3 regions of the Cutibacterium avidum 44067 genome follow, and region 2 is predicted to be linked to each of the others. Evidence: riboswitches for the same ligand, from Rfam matches in the RefSeq annotation. Region 2 holds a riboswitch; each other region holds the start of a gene.
What was found. Region 2 has a riboswitch for cobalamin ahead of cobO (cob(I)yrinic acid a,c-diamide adenosyltransferase). Riboswitches for the same ligand answer to the same signal wherever they lie in the genome.

Region 1 (8,051 bases), 190 kb from region 2:
TTCCCGTCAGTGACGGGAAGACCCGGTCAGTTCTGACACGATGCGGTCAAGGTTGTCCTCGGTCAACTGAATGCATCTGCCGTCCGGCCAGACCACGATGAGTGGGGCGTGGTTGCACGGATACATGCACCCCGTCACCGTGACGAGAACCTCTGTGTCCAAGGCGTGTGACTGCGCCAGCTTCTCCTGCAGGCGTGCATGCAGGTCGGCGGCGCCGGCTGCGCTGCAGCGAGGTCCTCGGCAGGTGAGCAGATGGTGTCGGAAGGAGGGGAATTCCTGCCAGGCAGGGTTGTGCAACGGCGCTTCGGCCCCGGTCACGATTCGCCACTCGCCGGTGAACTCCTGGTCAGGACGTACAACCCCGACATGCACGACGACGGTGGGTCCGTTCTCATGGACACGGACCCACTGGCCGGCGACGCGACGAAGCCAGGACAGCGGCACCGGTCCGTCATCGCAACTCCATCCGACGAGCTCGACCCGGTCGTCGTCAGCGGCGTCGAGGACATCTACGAGCGCCGGTCCAGGACCCTGCAGACATGCGTTCCGGTCGGCATCCACGTGACGGGCCACCGCTTCTGCGCTGACCGCGTCAGAGGAATCCTCCCAGCGCAGCGAGACCGCGATGCGCGTCGTCATAGCTGCAATCCCCGCCAGGTGAATCCACGTCTGAAATCTGACCAAACCTCGCCGTCGACCCCGAAATGCTCTCGGACGAGGTCAGGAGTCAGTACCTCGGCGGCCGATCCTGCTGCGACCATCCGGCCCGAGTCCAGCACGACGAGGTCATCCGCGTAAGCGGCGGCCAGGTCAAGATCATGGATGACGGTCACCGTTGTCAGACCAAGCCCACGCACTCTCTCCAACAGGTCAATCTGGTGACGCAGGTCGAGATGATTCGTGGGTTCGTCCAGGAGCAGGATCTCAGGATCCTGGGCGAGAGCTCGGGCCAACTGAACACGCTGCCTCTCCCCTCCCGAGAGGGACGACCATGCCCGGTCAGCAAGATCAGCAACTCCGGTTGACGCCATCGCGTTCTCGACGACATCTCCGTCACGCCCTCTTCGGCGACTGAGATTGCCGATCCCCCAGCCTCCCAGATGGGGAATGCGTCCGAGCTGGACGACGTCACGCACCGTCAGTTCCACGTGAGCCGAAGGACTCTGCTCGAGAAGGGCCATCACCCGGGAGCGCTCCTTGGCCCCGATCCCGGAGAGATCACGCTCCCCCAACCACACCCGCCCCGCGCTTGGCTTCCGCAACCCGGCCAGCAGGTGCAACAGGGTCGTCTTCCCGGATCCGTTCAGCCCGATGACCATCGTCATGACCTCTGGCCGAATCTCCACGTCGACCCCGGACAGGATCATCGTCCCGTCGACCGTCCAACCAAGATCCTCAGCTCGCAACGTTGCTGCTGTCCCGGCACTCATGATCGAGACGCCTGTCGACGCAGCAGGACGACCAGCACCGGGGCTCCGACGGCCGCAGTGATGACCCCGACGGGAATCTCGGTGTCAGGGCGCAGGCATCTCGCTGCGGTGTCAGACCACACCATGAGCAGGGCTCCGACGAGGGCCGACACCGGTAGCAGCCGGGCGTGTCGTGGCCCGGTCCAGAACCTCACGATGTGTGGGACCGTCAGCCCGACGAATCCGATGGGACCGACGAAGGCCACGCTGAGAGCGGTCAGCAGGGCGGTGCCAACCATGATCATCCAGCGCACGGTGTTGACCGGTACTCCCAGGGACATCGCGCTGACGTCACCGAAGGCGAAGGCGTCAAGGGTGTGGCACAATGCCATCCCGGCGATGAGGGCCGGAACGGTGGCGACGGCCAGGGTGATCGTCGATCCCCATCTCACACCGGTGAACGACCCGAGGGTCCACGACAGGGCTGATCGAGCGGCGTTCGACTCACCACACACCATGATCATCATGGACACCGCCGCGCCGCACAACTGTCCGACGGCCACCCCGGCCAGGATGGTCCGGCTGGCGGGTAACTCCCCGGACTTGCCAGTGGCCATGGCCAGCACCATGGTCAGGGCCCCGACCGCCCCACCGAAGGAGGCCAGTGTCATGAGGACGGACTGCCCCAGAGTGCTGGAGATTCCGATGATGAGGACGAAGACCGCACCCACCGAGGCTCCACTGGAGATGCCGAGCAGATAGGGATCGGCCAGGTCATTACCGGTCAGGGTCTGCAGTACCGCGCCGCACATCGCCAGCAAAGCGCCGACGGCCATCGATCCGATGACGCGCGGAGCCCGCAGCTGCCACACGATCTGATCATCGAGAACGGTGACGTCGGCGCCCTCGATGAGGCGGAATCGTCGGGCCACCACCCTCGCGACGTCATGGACAGGAACGTGTACCGCCCCGGTCCCGAGCACCACGAGGACACTGCCGACCAAGGCCATGGCGAGGATGCCGGTGATCAGCCAACTACGCTGACGACTCACTTGCCGGTGATCTTCGCCAGACCGTCATTGAGGGTCTTCGCACCGTCCACGAGTTCGGCACCAGGGGTGCTCTGGGAGAACGGCACGGTGACGAATTTGTTCTCCTTGACGGCCTTCATCTGGCTGAGGACGGGGTCCTTCCTCATGTAGTCGATCTTCGACGTCGCCGTGGACCAACTGGCATCGGCGACCACGATGACGTCAGGGTTGGATGCGACGATCTTCTCCCAGGAGCCGTCTGCCCAACCGCCGTCGAGATGGGCGAAGAGGTTCTTGGCACCGACAGCGTCCATGAGGAGCTGGGGTCCGCCATGTCCGGCGCCGATGAACGGGGTCTTGTCTCCCGAGTCGAACCAGACGATCGACGTCCCGGTGCCGTGCTTGTTCCCGGTGACCTCCTTGAGGGCATCGCGCTGCTCGGAAATGGCCTTGTCAGCCGCATCCTTGACGCCGATGAGAGTCCCCACCTCGGTCATTTCCTTCCAGACATTTTCCCAGGTGGTTTCGGCCGAGGGCGTGCCCTTGGGGCAGCCGAAGGGGCTGATGTAGGTGGCAATTCCCTGTTTCTTCAGCTCATCACGCGTGCCGACGGCCTTGTCCGTGAAAGCGCTGGAATACGAGGACAGCGCCAGATCAGGCTTGGCGGCCAGGAAGGTCTCCTTGGACGGGTACTCCTTGGAGAGCACCTTGACCGAGTCATAGGCCTTCTTCCACTTCGCCGGGATCCCACTGTCAAGGTAGGCGGTGCCGACGAGCTTGGACTCACCGCCGATGGCCAGCACGTCCTCAGTGGCTCCCTGATTGAGGGTCACTGCCCTCGTGGCTGGTTTGTCGAGGGTGACCTGCTGTCCGCAGTTGGTGATGGTGATCGGACCAGAAGCCGACGCTGAGACCGAGGGGGACGACGATGAGGCGGAGTCCTTGGGGGCACCGGCACAGCCGGCGAGCAGGACGGCGGGAACCACCGATGCCACGAGGACGCGGCGAAGGGATGACGGGGTGACGGGCATGAGGAAGCCAGCTTTCTGTGTTCGGCGTGCGCGACCGGGTACCGACAGGACGGCGTCAGGTGGTCTTCGGGCTCGACCTCGTCTCCGTTCCCGGCTCCTTCCCAGTGCTCATGGCACCAGTGGCGTTCGCCGGGGCAGATCAGTCATACCGCTGCGCGTCAGCTCCGGCTTCTCACCGGATTCCAGCGCTGGTGGGGTCACCAGCAACCTGACGTGAGCATGTTAGCATCCCCTTCGTATGTTTTCCTCCAAGGGGTTACCTCACTTGAACAGGTCACCGAAACGCATCGTCGTCTTCCGGTAAACCTTGTTGTAGGCGGCTCGACGTGGATCTCGCAGCCAGCCCATTCCCTTACGGCCGTAACCGGGGATGAGGGTGCGCTTGACGGTCCTCGTGACTCGACCACGCGTCCTGGCCGAGATGGTTCTGGACAGGCTGGGAGTACGAATTCCGAACTTCATGGACCTGATGATAGGAGGGACGAGCCATCCTGTAAGCCGGGTTCTGTGGCCCCTCAGGGCCGGTGATCATCCATCTGTGAACGCCATTGCTGGCATCCTCCAGCCTTTCGGCTGCGCAGCCTACCCGGACGCTCGGGCGAGCAGCCCTCGAACACGTCCGCGACCTCACGGTCTTCTTGGCCTTGCTCCAAGTGGGGTTTGCCGTGCCGTCACCGTCACCGATGACGCGGTGGGCCCTTACCCCGCCGTTTCACCCTCACCGGCCCGAAAGCCGGCAGTTTGTTTTCTGTGGCACTGTCCCGCGGGTCACCCCGGGTGGGCGTTACCCACCACCCTGCTCTGTGGAGCCCGGACTTTCCTCGACAGCTCAAGACTGCCGCGATCACCCGGATGGCTCGTCCGACCGTCGATTCTACGGTCATTGCCGCATCGTCGCCACACGGGCAACGGCGCAATTCTCAGAAGGACTCCTCGGTGCGCACCAAAATCCGGTCGCACTCCTCGCAACGCACGACATCGTCCTCGGCGGCTGCGGCATAGGTGCGCAGGTCGGCCGGATTCGCAGCAATGCCACATCCCTCACACACCCCGTGGACGAGCTTGGCACATCCCATCCCGGTGCGCTCGCGCAGCATCTCGTAGAGCTTGAGGAGATCAGCCGGGACACCACCCGCCTGGGTCTCGCGAGACCGGCACAACTCGACCAGCTCGTCGTCGATCCCCTTGAGACCGGCATCGCGAGACGCGAGGACGGTGCGGATGTGCCCATCCAGCTCGATACGACGACGATCCGCGTCGGAGTGAGCGGCTTCGGCGTCCTCGACGGCCTGCATGGCGTCGAGCTCGGCGTCCTCCAGCAGGCTGATGCGTCGCCCGAGATGCTCGATCTCCTCGGTCAGCCCCTTCAAGGCCTTGTGGTCGGTGACGGAACCGGAATCGACGGTCTTCTGATTGCGATCCATGCGGGCACGGGCCGGCTCGAGGTCACCCTCGATGCGCTCCTGTTCCATCTTGGCGTCCGACAGCGCGGTCGACTTGGCGACGACCTCCTCGGCAAGGGCCCTGCGCTGGACCGCGAGGTCCTTGAGCTCGGCCAGCTCGGGCAGGGTCTGACGACGGTGCTGGGCCCGGGCGATCAGACGGTCAGTCCGTGCAAGATCGAGAAGCTTCCACTGATCCTGTGCCGCGGCTTTCACGCTGACCTCCTGCGTTCCTGGCCCCGTTGAGCAGGCCCTGTTGACATGTGGGGTTCAGCCTACCTCCCGTCGGTAGGGTGATGCGCGTAGACGGCATCCTGCCTGATCGAACACACCGACATCGATCTCGTTCCCCTTCAAGGACATCACTGACGAGTACGCCCATGTCATCGACACCTACACTGGAAGTCACACCATCAACCAACGGAGGTCCCGACACATATGACCGAGACGAGGTCGTCAGATCTGAACGAACAGATGAAGCAGGCCGAGGAACAGAAGGTCCCCAAGCGTCAGACCCCGTTCTCCAAAGCCTTCGTCGAGTTCATCCCCACGGACTGGGCCCCCTACCCCGACGAGCTTCCTGAGCCGCTCGGCTCCGTGCCCTCGGCGACTGCCCACCGTGACGCCCTGGCCTCCCGCTTCGACGGGGACCGACTCGTCATTCCGGCTGGGCATCTCATGCGCCGCAACAACGACTGCGACTACCCCTTCCGTCCCAATACCGCCTTCGCCTACTACTCGGGCCTGGGCACCGACCGGGAACCCAATGCGGTGCTCGTCGTCGACACCACCGCCGAGACCCGCGACGTGCTGTACTTCAAGCCGCGTGCCCCGCGCACGGACCGAGAGTTCTACGCCGACCCGACCTACGGCGAGATGTGGGTCGGCAAGCGTGAGTCCTTGGAGGAGATGTCAGCCATGACAGGGCTCACCTGCCGCGACATCTCTCAGCTCAACAGCGCCTTGGCAGCCGGCGACGTGACGGTTCGTGTCATCCGTGACGCCGACGAGAACGTCACCGCGACCGTCGACTCCCTGCGCCCCGAGGGCTCCGAGGAGGCCGACGAGGAGCTCTACGAGTTTTCCTCAGCCGCGCGTTTCTGCAAGGACGACTGGGAGGTCGAGCAGCTGCGCGACGCCTGCCTCAAGTCCAAGGTCGGCTTCGAGTCCATGATCGCCGAGATCCCGGAGGCCGTGCGCAAGGGACGCGGTGAGCGCTGGATGGAGGGCACCTTCGGACGGGTCGCCCGTCACCTCGGCAATGAGGTCGGCTACGGCTCGATCTGTGCCGCCGGTGACCACGCCAACACCCTGCACTGGGTGCGCAACGACGGGGACCTGCGTCCCGGAGAGCTCATCCTCATCGATGCCGGTGTCGAGGTCGATTCCCTCTACACCGCCGACATCACGCGTACCCTGCCGATCTCGGGCACGTTCTCCCCGGCCCAGCGTCGGGTCTACCAAGCCGTCCTAGAGGCCCAGGACGCCGCCGCTGCCGTCGCCAAGGTCGGACACGACCACGCAGAGATCCACCAGGCGGCCATCCGCGTCATCTGCGAGTACCTGCACGAGTGGGGCATCCTGCCAGTCAGCGTCGAGGAATGCCTCTCCCCGGAGGGCGGCCAGCACCGTCGTTGGATGGTCCACGGCACCTCCCATCACCTCGGCATGGACGTCCACGACTGCAACCAGGCACGTCGTCAGGACTACTCCGGACCGCTCAAGAAGGGCATGTGCGTCTCCGACGAGCCGGGCATCTACTTCAAGGAGACGGACCTCTTGGTCCCCGAGGAGTTCCGTGGCATCGGTGTCCGCATCGAGGACGACCTGTGCATCACTGACGGTGAACCCGAGTGGCTGTCCAAGGACTGCCCACGTCAGATCGACGAGGTCGAGGCCTGGATGGCCGACATCTGGGGACGCACCTCCCACTGATCATCAGCACCCGCTGATCACAAGCACTGCCGATGCGCAGCGCCCGGGGGTTTCAGCCCCTGGCGCTGCGCATCGTCGCCGTCATGGTGAGGCACAGGATGAGGACGGTCGGGACGGCGTGCAGGGTTCCCAGGCCGTGGTTCGACCCATTGACGGCGATGAGGATCCCAGCGACGATCTCGATGACGATGAGCACGGCGCACAGGATGTCCCAACCATTGCGACGCCCCCAGCGAGCCAGCAGGAAGACGATGGCCAGGATCATCCCGATGCCCGCAATGGCCTGCTGAGCCACCCAGCCGGCCAACGGTCCATCGCCGGCACCGCGCACGAACATGGCCCAGCCCATGCAACGGGTGAGCGACCCGGGGCCAGCAACCTGGATGGCGAAGAAGTGACCGACGACGAGGAAGACCACGGCACCGACGCCGAGCTTGGTACGCCCATTCCAGATCCACGGGGAGCGCGACCTACGGGAGACGAAGAAGGCCCGCCACATCGCACCCATCGAGATGATGGCGGCCAGCAGGTCGAAGGACGCCTCGACGGCGTTGATCCCCCACTTGATCGTCATCATGCCGAAGATCCCGGAAGTCAGTGCGCCCAGCAGGGCGACGATCGGCAGGGCGACGAGCAGCTTGTCGGCCCGCCGATACACGATTCCGACAATGACGCTCGCGACCGCGAAGATGCCGACCGAGGCCGAGATGACGCGGTGAATGAACTCCACCCATGGCTGGGTCGCATCCATCGGAGTCAGGCGTCCGACATAGCAGCCGGGCCAGTTCGGGCAGGATGCTGACGCATCGGTGGCACACACCGTTGATCCCAGGGCCAGAGTGACAGTGATGACGACGGCGGTGATCCCGAAGAGGATCGTCACCCCTTTCGGCACGGCGTTTCTGGTGGCGACGGTGTTGGTCATGAAAATCCTCGCTGGTGGTGATTGCCGTCAGTCATGGACCTGGGCTCGAATGGCCACGATCCTGCCACCACCACCGCCCGGACTTGTCGGCGGGTCTACCCGGAGAGGATCAGCCCTGGAAAGCCTTGGCCCTCATGAAGGGCATCTCGGCAACCATCTCACGGGCCTTGGCAGCCACCTTGTGCTCAGCCAGCACCTCGTAATGGGTGGCGACAACCTGCTGGACAGAGTTGAAGTCGCGCTCCCCACCCGACATCGCATACGTGATGGCAGCCGTG
Region 2 (8,051 bases):
CTCCGGTCATCATCATCCTTCTGATCGCCCTGTTCATCATGAGCATGATCCTCGGTGGCAAGAAGACCAGCGGCGACGAGGAAGGATTCGGGGGGACTGACGACGCTGCCGCCGAGGCTGCCGAGCAAGCCGGTGCCAAGAAATGGATCGAGCCGATCTTCGAGCCGAACTCCGGTGAGGTCGAGTCCGGCCTGTTCGCTCTGCAGGCTGCCCTGGGTGCCGGCGTTGCTGGCTACGCCCTGGGCCGTATGGCCGGCAAGAAGAAGGGCCGCGAGGAGGCTGAGGACGCCTCCGATCTGCACAGTGTCGACGACGTGCCCGAGGCCGCCGTCACCTCGTCGGAAGCGACTGCCTCCGCCAAGTCATGACGATCACCTCTCTCGACGACGCCGCCTGGGACTCTCCCTGGCGGCGTCGTTCGGTCGGGGAGAAAGTCGCCCTGTCGACGGCTCTCCTCCTGACCTCACTGTGCACCCCGTCGATGGAGGCGTCGTCGTTGGTCAGCCCGGTCGTGGGCTCCGGCATCTGGCCGGGGGCGCTGTTGGCCGGGATCGTCAGCATGATCGTCATCCTCGGTCCGGCGCGCATCCAGGGGCGAGTGCTGTGGCAGGCGATGGCTGCCCCGATCGTCTTCCTCTTCTTCGGCGGGATCTCCGTCCTCATCAGCCTCGGTTCCAGCCCGGCGGGAACGGTCTGGTGGCATTCCGGGGTATTCAGTATCGGTCCGGTCTCCACCGCCCAGGCAATGTCCTTGGTGGAGCACGGCGTCTGTGGCACGCTCACCCTCATGGTGCTGGCCGTCACCACTCCCATGGTTGACCTGCTCACCTGGATGCGAAAGTTCCACATCCCCGATCCGTTGCTCGAGATCGCCTCCTTGACCTACCGACTCATCTTCGTGCTGCTCGACACCCTGGTCACGGCCAGCGAAGCTCAGCACGCCCGCCTTGGTGACGCCCCGGAGGGGAGATTTGGCGGGTTCAACCGGCGCATGAACAACACCGCCGCGCTGCTGGGATCGGTGGGTATTCGCGCCTGGACAAGGGCCAACCGCCTCAACGACGGCCTGGTCAACCGAGGATTCGAGTCCGCCTTGGTGACCCTGCCCGTCAAACGCGTCGGATCAGCGCGTTTCAAAATCATCGTCGTCGTCGTCATCGCCGCAGTCTGGGCGATCAGCTGGTCGACGACCGGAAGGATTTTCAGATGAGTGACGAGGTCCTACTGTCGACCGAGCACCTGTACGCCACCCACCCTGGCCGGCCCATGGTGCTCACCGACGTCAACGTCACCTTTCGTGCTGGAGTTCGGGTGGCGATTCTGGGAGCAAACGGATCGGGCAAGACGACGCTGATGCGTTGCTTGTCGGGCTCCCTCAAACCCGTCAAGGGCAAGGTCAAGAGGGGTGGCACCGTGCTCGGTCACGGGCGCACCCAGCTTCGTGAGCACCGTCGGGCGGTTCAGCTCGTCCTCCAGGACCCCGACGACCAACTCTTCAGCGCTGACGTGAGCCAGGACGTCTCCTTCGGCCCGATGAACATGGGGCTGGACGTGGCGGAGGTGCGCGATCGCGTCGCCGAGGCCCTGCAGCTGCTCGGGGCCAGCCATCTTGCCGAGCGTGCCACGCACCAGCTGTCCTATGGTGAACGCAAGAGGATTGCTGTCGCCGGTGCCGTCGCCATGCGCCCGGATCTGCTTCTCCTTGACGAGCCCACCGCCGGACTCGACCCGGTTGGCGTCACCAAGATGCTGGAGGCATTGGACCGTCTGCGTGACCACGGTACGACTGTGGCGATGGCCACCCATGACGTCGACCTGGCTCTGGCCTGGGCCGACGAGGCTCTCATCGTCGTCGACGGTGGAGTGCGGCAGGGGCCGATCGACGAGTTGCTCGCCAATGTGACCATGGTGGAGAGGGCTCATCTGCACTTGCCGTGGCCCCTCGAGCTGGTCCGACGCCTTGGCATAGACGAGCGTCCCCGCACGATGAGTGAGGTCGTCGCGATCCTGTCACACCGGCCGCCGAGCACTTCACGGTGACGCCGTGTTGCCTCGTGACACCAGCGACATGAGTCACGTTTGATGGGGTGACCGCTGCGGTGGTTCGATGGTCGTCATGAACAGGTCATCGTCGAGTACTGCGCTGATCATTGGCGCGGTTGTCGTACCGATCGCCGTCTGCGCGGTGTTGAGCGCCCTCATCGACGTCTTCGTCGCACCCGCAGCCGCCCTCGTACTCGTTCTCGTCATCGTCTTCTTCTGTCTGAGAGGATCCTGGCTCGTTGACGCGCTGGTCATCGTGGTCAGCGCTCTCAGTTTCGACTTCTTCCTGACATTCCCGTACCGGAGCATGAAGATCGCCTCTCGCCCTGACATCGAGGTGACGATCGTTCTTCTCGCAGTCGGTGCCGCGATCGCCGGTATCTCGCGCTGGGCTCTGACGGCCTCGGACCTGGCCGAGCAGCGCCAGGGATATGTTGCCTCGGCACTCGATGCTCGCTCAGGCGGGCTGAGCCATGACGACATCGCTCAGAAACTCGCCAGTCTCGTCGGGGCTGAGGCAGGTGTGTGGGTGGACGGCAATCCGCCGGCCGGGGAGGCCGTCGTCCAGAACTCGACCACCATGCGCACGGATGTCGGGCTGGAGGATCCTTCCCGGGTTGGTTTTCCCACCGACCGGTTCATCTGCTTCCCGGCGACCGGTGGCTACATCCGAGTCTCGGCGGCGTCTCGCCATGTGCGCCCCACCGCCGAGCAGATGCGGGCTGCCTGCCTGCTGGCCTCCCAGATCAGCTGAGTCCAGGATCAGACAACTGTGCACACTGGGTGGCTCGTCGTCACTCAGTGTGCTGCCAGGTCCACGCCACGACGGTGCGGGCCGGTCTCCAGCCCCGCAGTCGGCCGATGCTGTCGGCGGTCTCGACGCCGAACCTCATGAGGTCGCCGCCTAGGTCCCGGTGCAAGGATTCCACGAGCATCTCGGCCTCCATCGTCACCCCATGGACGACGAGCCGTCCCCCGATGGGCAGACGCGGTCGACACTGGGTGACGAGAGTTTCCGTCGCCCCGCCGCCGATGAAGATGGCATCCGGGTCGGGCAGTCCCTCCGGCAGCCCCTTGGTGAGGTCGGCGTCGATGACCTCGAACTGGCCGGGCAGAGTGAGTTCTGCGGCATTCGTGCGGGCATTGGCGGCCCGTTCTGCCTTGCGCTCCACCCCGATGGCTCGGCAGGTCGGATCAGTGCGACACCACTCGACACCGATCGACCCGGCGCCGGTGCCGAGGTCCCACAGCAGCTGGCCCGGCATGGGTCGCAACGCTGCCAGAGCGACGGCCCTCACCGGATGTTTGGTGATGAGGCCGTCATGAGCGAAGTGCGTCTCGTCGAGGCCAGGCGTGCGTCCGAGGAGGGTGGCGTCAGGATCATGGGTCATGAGGGAAGCTTAGGGCAGTGCCGGGTGAGGACAACCCGACCCGTGTGACACAATCGACTATGGCCCTCGGGGAGGAATCCGGTGTGAATCCGGAGCGGTCCCGCCACTGTGAGCGCCTCAGCGCGAGCCAGGTCGATCCTGCGGGTCAGGTTACGGAAGTCCCGTGACCCGACGGGCGCGGACCCGCAAGGAGGTCGTTCATGCCGCACGCGCGCAGTGGCGCCACACCAGACGACGGACTGTCCACCAGACAGCGACGGTTACGGCCAGTTCTTGCGGTGAACACCGGCGAGGGCAAGGGCAAGACGACAGCGGCGATGGGCACCGCCCTGCGCGCCTGGAACCAAGGGTGGAGGGTCGGCGTCTTCCAGTTCGTGAAGTCCGGACGTTGGCATGTCGGCGAGCAGGACGCCCTGCAAGCTCTCGGGAAACTCCACGAGGAGACCGGCGTCGGCGGGCCCGTCACATGGGAGGTCATGGGGACCGGATGGTCCTGGGCACGGTCCTTCGATGCCGCCGATGACCCCGAGGCCGCTGCCCGCGAGGGATGGCGACACGTGTCGGAGCTCCTGGCCAGCGAGGCGCTTGACTTCTACCTTCTTGACGAGTTCACCTACCCGCTGGACTGGGGATGGCTCGATGTCGACGAGGTCGTCGACACACTGGTCAACCGACCCGGCACCCAGCACGTCGTCATCACCGGCCGTCGGGCCCCGGCAGCCCTCGTCGAGGCCGCAGATCTCGTCACCGAGATGACCAAGATCAAGCACCCCTTCGACGCCGGTCAGCGTGGTCAGGCGGGGATCGAATGGTGATGCGCATTCCACGAATCCTCATCGCCGCCCCGGCGTCGGGAGGCGGCAAGACGACCGTAGCGACCGGTCTCATGGCAGCCCTGCGTGCCACTGGCCGGACGGTGGCGCCGTTCAAGGTTGGGCCGGATTACATCGATCCCGGTTACCACTCGATGGCCAGTGGTCGTCCGGGCCGCAACCTGGACTCCGTCATGTGTGGTGACGAGCTCATGGCCCCGCTGCTGGCCCATGGTTTCGTCACCCCCGATGCGGCGGACATTGCGGTCATCGAGGGAGTGATGGGCCTCTTCGACGGCCAGCTCGGGACCGGACGCGGGTCCAGCGCCGAGATCGCCACCTCGACCCAGACCCCGGTGGTCGTGGTCGTCGACACCGCTCATGCGTCCCTCACCCACGCCGCAGTGGTGGCAGGTCTGGCGACGTTTGATCCGAATGTCACGATCGCCGGTGTGATCCTCAACCGGGTCGCCTCTCCTCGTCATGGTGCCGAGGTCGTGCGCGGACTCGACCGACTCGGCATCCCGGTGCTGGGACGGATTCCGCGCACCGAGTCGATCTTCGTGCCCTCTCGCCACCTGGGTCTGGTCCCGGCGGGGGAGTGGGAGGACTCCGCCTCCAAGGTCGCCGGCCTGGGTGATCTCATCGCCGAACACGTCGATCTCGACGCCGTCATGGACCTGGCCGATTCCGCTCCCGACCTCGACGTCGAGCCTTGGGATCCGCGAGCTGCTCTGCAATCAGCTGGCTGGCAAGGCCATTCCTTCGACGAGCCGCCGGTGGTCGGAATCTTCGCGGGGCGAGCCTTCACCTTCCGTTACCCCGAGACCACCGAGATGTTGCGGGCGGCCGGGTTCCGGGTCGTTGACGTCGATCCCCTCACCGATCGACGTCTTCCGGACGGCATTCAGGGCCTGTACCTGGGCGGTGGATTCCCGGAGATGCACGCCACGGATTTGGAGGACAACACCGAGCTCGCGGCAGATGTCCGCGCCCATGCCGAGGCCGGGATGCCGATCGTCGCGGAGTGCGCCGGGCTTCTCTACCTCTGCCGCCACCTCGACGGGCGAGACATGGCCGGCGTCCTTCCGATGGACGCGGCGATGGCGACGAGACTGACGATGGGATACCGGGTCGCCACCCGCAACTCCATCAGCGTCGTCGGCCACGAATTCCACCGCACCACGACGACGCCATTGGCTGACGTCGACCCGGCGTGGCACATCACCATGCCCGACGGCACCGATCGTGCCGAGGGAGCTCTGGGAGACCCTGCTGCTCTGGGGCGTCCCACCGTGCAGGCCTCCTACCTGCACCTGCACTGGGCCGGTCAGCCCTCCCAGGCGGCGTGGTTTGCCCGTGAGGTGGCGAGGTTCCACGAGGGGAGAGGGGCCCAGGATGCCGAGCCTGACCTCAATCACCACGGGGACAGCGACATTGCCGACGGTCTGGTTGACCTGGCCGTCAACGTCCGCGTCCCCGAGCCACCGCAGTGGCTTCGTGACGCAATCACCTCCACCGAGCACGACTGGGCGCGTTATCCTGACGCCACCCCGGCCCGGGAGGCCCTGGCCACCATGCAAGGTGTGGGAATCGACATGGTTCTGCCCACCTCCGGAGCCGCCGAGGCCTTTCCTCTCATTGCGACCACGCAGCCGCACCACGCCGCGGTCATCCATCCTCAGTTCACCGAGCCGGAGGCAGCTCTGAGATCAGCCGGGATAGACGTCGACCGAGTCATCCTCAATGCCTCCGACGGGTTCGCACTGGACCCGGCCCTCGTCCCGGAGGATGCCGACCTCGTCATCGTCGGTAATCCCACGAACCCCACCGGTCGGCTGCACCCGGCGTCCGACCTGCTGACCCTGCGCCGCCCGGGTCGGATCCTCGTCGTCGACGAAGCCTTCATGGACGCCACTGACGAGTCCCAGTCCCTCATCGGCAATGACATGGACGACCTGCTGGTGCTGCGCTCCCTGACGAAGACCTACGGCCTGGCCGGAGTCCGTGCCGGATACGTCGTCGGGGATCCGCGACTCATCTCACGTCTGGCGGCTCACCAGACCCCGTGGTCGGTGTCCACCCCGGCCGTCGCGGCCATGGTCGCTTGTACCTCCGAGGAAGCGTCTCGGTTCCGCAACCAGCTGCGCGACGAGCTTCCCGCGGCCCGCGCCGACCTCGTCGGACGCCTTCGAGAACTCGGTCTGGCCATCGTCAATTCCGAGGCTCCCTTCGTGCTCGTCGACACCTCGTCAATCAGCGGCGAATCGGTGCGTCTTCCCCTGGCTGATCGTGGGTTTGCCGTGAGGCGCGGGGAGACCTTCCCCGGTCTCGGCCCCAGCTGGATCAGAGTCGCCGTCCGTGACACGAAGACACACGCTGAGCTCGCCCGAGCCATCTCCGATCTGACAGCACACCAACCCAAGGAAAACTGATGTCCTACTCCCCAGAACTCGTTCCCGGCACTGTCACTCTCGTCGGAGGTGGTCCCGGTGATCCCGGGCTGCTGACCATTGCAGGGCTGGAGGCAGTGCGTCAGGCCGACGTCATCCTCCACGACCGTCTCGCTCCGGTCGTCGTCATGGACGAGAATCCGGACGCCGAGAAGATCCCGGTCGGCAAGGTGCCGCGCGGGCCCTACGTCCCGCAGGAGCGCATCAATGAGCTGCTCATCGAGCATGCCAGGGCCGGGCGCAAGGTGGTGCGCCTCAAGGGTGGCGACTCCTTCGTCTTCGGACGTGGTGGCGAGGAGTGGCAGGCCTGCGCCGCTGCCGGCGTCCCGGTGCGCGTCATTCCCGGTGTCACTTCCTGCGTGGCCGGCCCCGAGCTCATGGGAGTCCCACTGACCCACCGTCACCTGGTTCAGGGATTCACCGTCGTCTCGGGGCACGTCGCCCCCGGCGACACCCGGTCCGAACTCGACTGGGCACAGATCGCCAAGACCGGCACCACCCTCGTCATCCTCATGGGCGTGGCTCACATCGGTGACATCGCTGCACGCCTCATGGAAGGCGGACTTGCCGGTGACACCCCGGTCGCCGTCGTCGCGGATGCCTCACTGTTCACCCAGCGATCCCTGACGACGACCCTGGAGAAGGCTGCCGAGGACATGGTCGAAGCGGGCATCAAGCCGCCGGCCATCACCGTTGTCGGAGACGTCGCGGGCCTGGACCTCGACGAGACCCGGGTCCACGAACCGTCTGATCACTGAGATTTCACCGTCGCGAGGTGGGCGTTGATCCACTGCACCGCCTCGTCGACCTCGCTGAGCTCGTCCCCCCAACCAGGGGCCGGGCCGCGTGACACCATGACGATCTGGACGTCGGTCTCGGCTGCCAGGCGGAGCTTGGGGTCCAGCTCGGTGCCCCCGGAGTCCTTCGAGACGACGGTTGCCACACCCTCGGAGAAGATCTCACGCTCCCGGGCCATGGTGAAAGGGCCACGCTCCTGCAGTACCGTCCAGCCCTCGGGAAGCTCCTCCTCGGGAGCGTCAACGCAGCGCACGATGACCCGACGCGGGCCGAGGCACAGGTAATGGCTGATGGGTTGGCGTCCCACCGTCAGCAGGACGACGTCAGGCAGGTCCGCAAGGACTCGTGCGGCGGCGTCGTGATCGTCCACCCAGTGCCAGGTCGCGGCTTCGGGTTGGGTACGCCAGCTCGGCGGGGCCAGCCGGGCCAGCGGCAGGTTGAGATCGAGACACGCCTGTGCGGCGTGGCCGTGCATGGTCGCGGCGAAGGGGTGCGAGGCGTCCACCATGACCTTGACCTCGTTGGCGGTGAGGAAGTCCTTGAGACCGCCGACA
Region 3 (8,051 bases), 790 kb from region 2:
TGCACAACGGCAACACTCTCACCGCCGACGCCTTCCCCACCGACAAATTCGACTTTATCCTCGCCAACCCGCCCTACGGCGTCGACTGGAAGGGCTACGCCCAGCCCATCAAGGATGAACACAACAGACAAGGCTTCAACGGCCGTTTCGGCGCCGGACTCCCCCGCGTCTCCGACGGCTCCTTACTGTTCCTGCAGCACATGCTCAGCCACATGAAACCCGTCACCGACGCCAGTCCGAACGGATCGCGCGTCGGCATCGTCCTGTCCGGCTCTCCCCTGTTCTCCGGCCAGGCCGGATCGGGTGAGAGTGAGATCCGCCGCTGGCTGCTGGAGAACGACTGGCTGGAGGGCATCGTCGCCCTGCCCGACCAGATGTTCTACAACACCGGCATCTCCACCTATGTGTGGATTCTCACCAACGCCAGGACCGACGCCGAACGCGGCTTGGTGAAACTCATTGATGCCCGCGACATGGGCACCAAGATGCGCAAGAGTCTCGGCGACAAGCGCAAGGAACTCACCGATGACGCGATCGACGAGATCGTGCGTCTGTTCAGCGGCGCCCTTGACGAGTTCGCCGACGACAAGCGCGTCAAGGTGTTGCCCCGAGAGACCTTCGGATTCCAGCGCGTCACCGTCGAACGCCCCCTGCATCGGCGCTGGGAGGTGACTGAGGCTGTCGTCAAGACCCCACCCTTTGAGCAGTTCGCGCATCTGACCGGGAGGACATACGGCACGCAGAAGGCCCTGCTCGCTGACGCCCCCGGCATGACCGCAACGCAGAAGAAGAAGTACGCCGCCGCCTGCGCGGTGAATGATCCAGGTGCGCCGGTGGTGATGAAGAAGGGCAAGCCGGAACCCGACACCGACCTGCGTGACCAGGAGAACATTCCCCTGCCCGCCGGCTGGTTCGACCTCGATGATGACGCCCGCGCCCAGGCACTGCTCGACTCTGCCGAGAAGCACCTGACCGAGGAAATCAGGCCGTACCTGCCCGACGCGTGGATCGACCACGACAAGACCAAGCTCGGCTTCGAGATCCCCTTCACCCGCCAGTTCTACGTCTACACGCCGCCCCGCCCCGTCGAGGAGATGGCCGACGAGATCATCGTCGACCGCACCAACCGCAACGGCCGGCTCGTCGATGCCTACTTCTCCCGCCCCGAGGTCCGCACGTCCTTCGTCGACTACCTCATGGTCACCTATGACGAGTTTCGCGCAGGCACCGGTGAGACTCGCGCGAACCGATGCTAGTCATCGCACCATGCGTTGGCCGTGGCGAGGATGCAGCGTGGTCCTGAGCTACTCTCAGCAGCGAGCGGTCACGCCATGATATCTGTCAGCATGTCATCGTCCCGGAGCGCTGGGTCGTGCAAGGAGTTGATCACATGACCTCGAACACCACGGAGCCGTGTCGCCGGAGGTATGGTGCCGCGTTATGGGCGGGCGTGCTCGCGGGGATTATCGGCGCCATCGTGAAGTTTGGCTGGGAAGTTCCGCTGCCTCCGCGCACCGCGGCACGCAATGCCACGAACCCTCCCCAGCAGCTCCTTCAGCAACTTGGGTTCAGCGAGCACTTCACTCACATGTCGTACACCTTCAGCGGGTGGCCGCTCCCCTTCGTGAGCTTCATCGTCCACTTCGGGTTCTCGATCTTCTTCGCCGTCGTGTACGCGCTGCTGGCCGAGAAGCACCCTCGCGTCAAGCTGTGGCAGGGCGCGGTGTTCGGCTTGGCCATCTGGGTGCTCTTCCATCTCATCCTCATGCCAGCCATGGGCACCGTTCCCGCCCCCTGGCACCAGCCCTTCGACGAGCACCTCAGCGAGTCCTTCGGGCACGTGTTCTGGATGTGGGTCATCGAGCTCACCCGGCGTGACCTGCGCAACCGCATCACCGGAGAGCCTGATGCCGAGGTTCCGCTCCCTGCACTTGGAGGTAACTGACATCGGATGTGGATCCGCACTGGTCCGCTCGACGACCGTGTGAAGGTGGGCGATCGTCGAGCGGGGGCTCAGCCGCGAGCGGTCACGTCGTGCCGCGGCTTGATCCCTGACGCGGGGACCAAGCGGTACTTCTCCAAGGACTGTCGCAGTGTCTCGGCAGCATCGACGTTGAGTGGACTACTGGTCCACGCCGGGTACGCGATGTTGACGAACCGGCGGTTCTTCACGGCAGGAAGGTTCTTCGTGGCCGGATTGGCCTCGAGCAGGGCGACCTTCTGGGCCATCGTCTGGCCGGGGTAGTCGTCGAAGACAATGACGTCGGGTCGGGTCTGCGCGATCTTCTCCCACGAGATCGTCGTCCACGTGTTGGCCACGTCCGTGGTGGCGCTCACGGCACCCGCCGCCTTGATGATGCCTTCAGGGCCGCCGTAGCGCCCACTGGTGAACACGCTGCCGGTGTCGCCGCTGTCGACCATGAGCACCGTCGGCTTGGTCGATGCCTGAGGGGCTCGGGCCAGAGCCCGACGTCGCGTGTCGATGTCCTTGACGACCCTCCGGGCCTCCTGGGTGTGCCCTGTGACGGCGCCCAGGTTGCTCAGATCCGACCGCAGGGCCGTCCAGGGATCCATGACTCCGCGAGCCTTGTCATCGCTCTTCGCACGGCAACTCTCCGACAACACGTAGGCACTGATGCCCCGTGCGCGCAGCTCCTCGGGAGTGAGATGGGTGCTTTCACCGTATCCATATCCGTACCCGGCGAGCATGACGTCGGGTCGCGCGCCCAGAACCTGTTCGAGCGTCGGGTAGGAGCCGTCACTGTCGGGCAGGGCCGACACCGCCCGGTGGCCGTAAACCTTCGCCAAGGCATCGGTCTGGCCCTTGATCCCCGTCGCCGCGACGATCTGGTCGCCGGCGCCGATCGACAACATCATCGCGACCATGTTGCTGTCGTTGACGAACACTCGTCGCGCATGGGAGGGGAAGGCTCGGCGAGCACCACAGTTGGTGATGGTGACCGTCGAGGGACCGGAGCCGCTCGAGATCGAGGAACTCGTGTGGGTCACGTGGGCGCAACTCGTGAGGGCGGCCGCGCCGGCGACGATGAGTGGTGATCGGGTCATGAGGTGCCTTCCGGTCGGGATGTGTCAGTGGGATGGGTGTGACACAACGGGCCGGGGCTCGCCGGGTCACAGAGAAGATGGGATAGGCCCGTGATGGGGTCGACGTGGCGCGTGAGCCTCATGCCGAATGCCTTGCTCACCTCGCCACGGGTGAACACGTCATGTGGTGGACCCTGGGTGAGCACGCGTCCCCCTGCGAGAACGGCGACGTGATCGGCGTACCGCTCGGTCAACGTGAGGTCATGGATCGCCACGACGACGGTCTGGTCGAGGTCACGGATGAGTGCGAGCAGGTGATGCTGCTGGGCCAGGTCCAGGTGGTTGGTCGGTTCATCCAGCATGAGTATGGGAGTGCGCTGGGCCAGCCCACGGGCCAGCATGACTCGACGGCGCTCTCCACCGGACAGTCGTGAGCAGGGCCGATCGGCGTAGTCGGACATGTCGACCCGGTCTAGTGATTCCATGACGATGCGATGCTCGTCCTCACCGCCGTGGTCCCACGGCCGTCCATAAGGGGTACGTCCCAGGGCGACGAGTTCACGCACGAGCAGGTCACCAGGTGGTGAGTCCTCCTGGGCGACGAAGGACACCTGGCGTGCGCGTTGTCTGGCCGAGAGACGTCGGAGGGGGACATCGTCGAGGAACACGTCTCCGGCGGCCGGCCGGCTGATTCCGGCGATGGCACGCAGCAGGGTCGACTTGCCCGAACCGTTGAGCCCGATGATGGCCGTGACGGTACCGGGCTCGAAGTCCAGATCGACGTCTCGGACGATGGTTCGCCCCTCGACCTGCGCCGCGAGACGTCGTGTGGTCAGTCGGGTGCCCATCATGCCCCCGCGTACTGGTAGTGGCGCCGTCCCAGCAGTAGTAGGAACACCGGGGCGCCTAGCAGACCTGTGACGATGCTCAACGGAGTCTCCTGCGGGCGGCTTGCCACCCGGGAGAGGACGTCGACCCACACGAGGAAGAGTGCGCCGAACAGAGCGCTGACCGGCAGGACGACGCGATGGCGCGGTCCCACGAGGAGCCTGGTGAGGTGGGGAATGACGAGGCCCACGAATCCGATGCCGCCGGAGACCGCGACGATCGCGCTCACGAGGATGGCCTGGACGATGAAAAGGGCGACTCTCAGGCCGGTGACCGGAACCCCGAGCGAGGAGGCGAGTTCCGGGCCTGCTGCTAGCGCGTCGAGCCACCTGGATCCAATCATGAGCAACAGCAGGGTGACGACGACCACCACCGCCGTCGGCACGAGGGTCTGCCAAGAGGCGCCTGCCACGCTGCCCAACAGCCAGAAGAGGACGGACTGGGCCGATTTCGGGTCGTTGCTGTGGAAGACCAGGAAGCTCGACATCGCGCTGAAGGCTGAGGACATGACGACACCGGTGAGGACGAGCCGCAAGGGGCTCAGACCTCCCTGGGCCATGGCGATGCCGAACACGGCCGCGGTCGCGACGAGGGCACCGAGAAGGGCACCCAGGTACAGCGAGTACACGCCGAAGGCCGCCAGCGTTCCCGTGGTGATGACGGCTGTCGCCCCGACGCTGGCCCCTGCCGAGACCCCGAGCATGTAGGGATCGGCCAACGGGTTGCGTACCAAGGTCTGCATGACGGCGCCGCCGACGGACAGTCCGGCCCCGGCGACGACGGCCAGCACCGTTCGTGGAAGTCGCAACCCCCACACGATCTGGTCCACGGTGGCCTCGACGCTGCCTCCGCGCACGTGTACATCCAGGACGTGCCACGCCTGTTCGATGGGCAGCCGGATCGTGCCGAAGGCCAGCGAGAGCACGACGCTCAGGATGAGGGCAACCGCCAGGACCAGCAGTACGGGCCCGGCGGGCAACCGGTGATCCTCGTGGGCCCGCGATGACGTCGATCCGTCCGACAGTTGCCGTTGCCCGGGCGAAGCGCAGGGATGGGTGTCTCGATGGCGGACATGTGGCAAAGGAACTCCTGGCGGTTGACGCCCATCTCGCGAGGCGTACGGCGGCTGCATTCGCCGGGAGGTTTTCGGGCTCGGGGTCGCGCGGCTCGTCCCCTTCCCAGGTGTCTCCACCCAGTGGGCTCGCGGCGAGCCATCACCCACACCGCTGCGCGTCAGTCCTGGATTCGCACCAGGTTCCCTGACCGGCGAGACGCACCGTACCACGCAGGTGGTGAATCGTCCCACTCATTCATGAACCCGCCCCGAGAATCGAAATCTCCATCCCGAGCGACATGTCCCAGAAGTGGCGGATGTCTCACTCGTACACTGTCTACAGGCGAGGTCATGCAGTGGTGGCGGCCCGGAAAGGCGACGTGCAGACTCGGTATGTATCCACGAGATGAAACAAAGGCTGTCGACGGGTTTCAGTGGTCTTGTTGCTGCCTGGGGGCCATTGTCCCAGTTCGGTGTCCGATCACATGCTCGTCATCACGGGTTCATGTCCTGTTCACAACCGCGTCATTACTGGATATTCCAGATCGCCGCCCTTTGCGAATTGAACCTCCGCGTCGCTAGCATTGGATCGCAGATCCTCCCGGGGTGGTTGCCTATTCTCCTTGACAGGGGCGTGCATCTTCTCCTTGACAGGGGCGTGCATCTTCTCCTTGACAGGGGCGTGCATCGACTTCCACAGGGGCTCTGTGAAGCACGTCAATTCCTATGGATGCGAATCCGTGAGGAGTATGAAAAAGCCATGCCCTTGAAGAGACGTCCAGGGCGCAGAGTCCTCGCGGCGGCTGCCTCGGCAGTCCTCGCAGTGTCTGCCATGATGCAGGTGCCGGCGGCTCACGCCGTCATTCCACCCAAGCCGCAGGGCTATCCGATCGCGCACCTCTATGAGTCGTGCACGGATGCCTCCGCCCACGCCCAGGGATACCCCGAGTGGCATTACGGTGAGACGGGACGACGCTACCTCAGCGACGGCACGATCCAGTTCACCAACCGCACCGATCAGGTCGTGCCGTACACCGGCACGATCGAAACTGAGAGCAACCACGCCATTTCGGCGACCTCGGCGGCGAAGCTCCCCTCCGGATGGAACACCACCGCCAAGTCTGACATCGGCCTCAAGCTGTCCAATGGCTGGGTCGAGGGTGAGACCGTCGGTCCCGTTAAGCTCAAGCCGGGTGAGTCGATCCGCGTCGAATACGGCGTCCTCGAAAAGGACTTCGTCTCGATGTTCGTCACCTGCCGCGACGGCGTCCTACAGAACTCCAACGGCGCTAACGTCATTCGCGGCACCGGTCCGGCCGAGCGATACGCCTTCGTCTACCTCATCCACGCCGACGGCTCCATCTCGGATCTGGCGATGCAGATCCCGTCGCGCCACGCGGGTGCCAACAGCAAGCCGATGGGATCGGACGCCTACACCGCCATGTCGGGCCCCAGCCTGGAGTCCGTGGCGAAGCCGACCGACCACGTCGTCGAGCCCGCCGTCGCTCCGCAGAAGGATCCGTCCTGGCCGGCGAAGGGTCAGACCTGCCGTGCCCGCGACATCGCGTGGTACCCCTACGACATCTCGTCGATCCAGCCCACCTACCGCAAGCCCGGCTACTCGACGGACTTCCTCAACTGGTCGAAGGCCCCCTACGACTACCACCCGGTGACCGACTTCGTCGTGGGTGCCCAGTACAACGGGTACGCCAACTGGATGGGTCGCTACGGCCGCCTGCCGGCAGGATGGCTTGGCAGCGTCGGGGCCACCAACCGTGCCTACATGCCCGTCGGAACCGCCCTTGGTGCGGTACACCTGCAGCCCGGTGAGCGCGTGCGCGTCACCTATGGCACGACGATGACCCGCGTGAACTATCGCGAGATCCACTGCGGCAGAGACGGAAAGTACAGCTTGGTGTCGAACTACGGCACCGCCTCGGCGCCAAGCGGTTTCTGGGCCGAGGCCACCGTCACCTCCCGGGACGGCAGCGTTCGCAAGATTGACGTCACTCCCGACAAGTACCGCCAGGTTCCCCTGCCGACTCAGTCAGATCGCTGATCTCGGCGTCCTCAACACCACGACCACCGTCAATCCCGACCACGAAGGAGAACACTCATGATCACCCGACTGCTTGCCGTTCCCGCAGCCCTCGCCGCCTCGGCCGCTTTCACGGTCGTTCCGGCCCAGGCCGCCGCCCCGGCCCAGGCCGCCAACCCCACGACGATCGGCGCCTCCTGCGCCAACATCGGTGAGACCGGCCAGACCATCACCCGGACCCGTAGCTACTTCGACGGCTCGGCCGGCACGTGGACCATCTCGAACTACAACGACGAGCCGCTGCCCATCACCCGGACCATCACCGAGACCAAGACGAAGACCTGGAACGTCTCGGCCGGGGTCGACTTCCCGATCCTCGACCTCATCCACGTCACCTTCTCGACGAGCTACACCGACAGCCAGTCCTACGAGGTCGGCGACACCGTCGGCCCGTACAACCTGGCTCCGGGCAAGACCGCGGTCCTGCGTGCCGGATGGGTCGTCTCGGACTTCCGTGGCCAGCACACCGTCTGCGGCACCGATCACACCTGGAAGGCCAACGGTGGTGAGTTCACCGCGAGCCTTCCGAAGGAGCGTCACATCGCCATCAGCACCCGCGACAACGACCCCTCCCTCGAGGCCTGATCGCCCATGGGATTCCTGACACACCAGGTGCGTCGCGGGGTCACACTCGCGGCGGCGGCTGCCCTGTCAGTGGCCCCGTTCGCCGTCTCCGACGCCCATGCGGTCGAGTCGGCCTCCGCCAGTGACCCCACCCAGTTCGAGCTGCCGCAACGGTGGAACTCCGACTACGAGCCGGGAACCGAGTGCTCGACCCCCGGTGAGAACGGCACCTACCTGACGGCCAAGAAGCGTTGGTTCAAGCAGACCGACGCCTCCAGCGTCGCGAACAACACTGCCAATGCAGTGCCCGTCTCGACGAAGGTGAAACAGTCGCGCACCCAGACCCTCCAGGTCAGCGCAAAGGTTGCCGGTCAGGGTGACCTGGCCAAGATCATGACGCAG

Region 1: another riboswitch for cobalamin. It lies ahead of PALO_RS07575 (ABC transporter substrate-binding protein); the one in region 2 lies ahead of cobO (cob(I)yrinic acid a,c-diamide adenosyltransferase).
Region 3: another riboswitch for cobalamin. It lies ahead of PALO_RS04860 (FecCD family ABC transporter permease); the one in region 2 lies ahead of cobO (cob(I)yrinic acid a,c-diamide adenosyltransferase).

Annotation. Positions count from the first base shown of each region.
Region 1 is NC_021064.1:1,656,151-1,664,201, forward strand. Features, by position in the region: gene PALO_RS07560 ((2Fe-2S) ferredoxin domain-containing protein) at 7-639, opposite strand; gene PALO_RS07565 (ABC transporter ATP-binding protein) at 636-1,430, opposite strand; gene PALO_RS07570 (FecCD family ABC transporter permease) at 1,427-2,461, opposite strand; gene PALO_RS07575 (ABC transporter substrate-binding protein) at 2,458-3,471, opposite strand; cobalamin riboswitch at 3,513-3,698, opposite strand; gene PALO_RS07580 (hypothetical protein) at 3,733-3,933, opposite strand; RNA gene rnpB (RNase P RNA component class A) at 3,950-4,331, opposite strand; gene PALO_RS07585 (zinc ribbon domain-containing protein) at 4,392-5,129, opposite strand; gene PALO_RS07590 (aminopeptidase P family protein) at 5,352-6,848, shown strand; gene PALO_RS07595 (COX15/CtaA family protein) at 6,901-7,773, opposite strand; gene PALO_RS07600 (YflT domain-containing protein) at 7,883-8,051, opposite strand, start outside.
Region 2 is NC_021064.1:1,844,751-1,852,801, reverse strand. Features, by position in the region: gene PALO_RS08535 (energy-coupling factor ABC transporter substrate-binding protein) at 1-368, shown strand, start outside; gene cbiQ (cobalt ECF transporter T component CbiQ) at 365-1,210, shown strand; gene PALO_RS08525 (energy-coupling factor ABC transporter ATP-binding protein) at 1,207-2,040, shown strand; gene PALO_RS08520 (DUF4118 domain-containing protein) at 2,108-2,797, shown strand; gene cbiT (precorrin-6Y C5,15-methyltransferase (decarboxylating) subunit CbiT) at 2,838-3,434, opposite strand; cobalamin riboswitch at 3,458-3,594, shown strand; gene cobO (cob(I)yrinic acid a,c-diamide adenosyltransferase) at 3,635-4,249, shown strand; gene cobBC (bifunctional hydrogenobyrinic acid a,c-diamide synthase/histidinol phosphate aminotransferase CobBC) at 4,249-6,681, shown strand; gene cobA (uroporphyrinogen-III C-methyltransferase) at 6,681-7,457, shown strand; gene PALO_RS08495 (cobalt-precorrin-6A reductase) at 7,451-8,051, opposite strand, start outside.
Region 3 is NC_021064.1:1,058,148-1,066,198, forward strand. Features, by position in the region: gene PALO_RS04840 (type I restriction-modification system subunit M) at 1-1,256, shown strand, start outside; gene PALO_RS04845 (YagU family protein) at 1,391-1,945, shown strand; gene PALO_RS04850 (ABC transporter substrate-binding protein) at 2,014-3,066, opposite strand; gene PALO_RS04855 (ABC transporter ATP-binding protein) at 3,063-3,896, opposite strand; gene PALO_RS04860 (FecCD family ABC transporter permease) at 3,893-4,912, opposite strand; cobalamin riboswitch at 5,074-5,194, opposite strand; gene PALO_RS04865 (hypothetical protein) at 5,748-7,046, shown strand; gene PALO_RS04870 (hypothetical protein) at 7,104-7,670, shown strand; gene PALO_RS04875 (hypothetical protein) at 7,677-8,051, shown strand, end outside.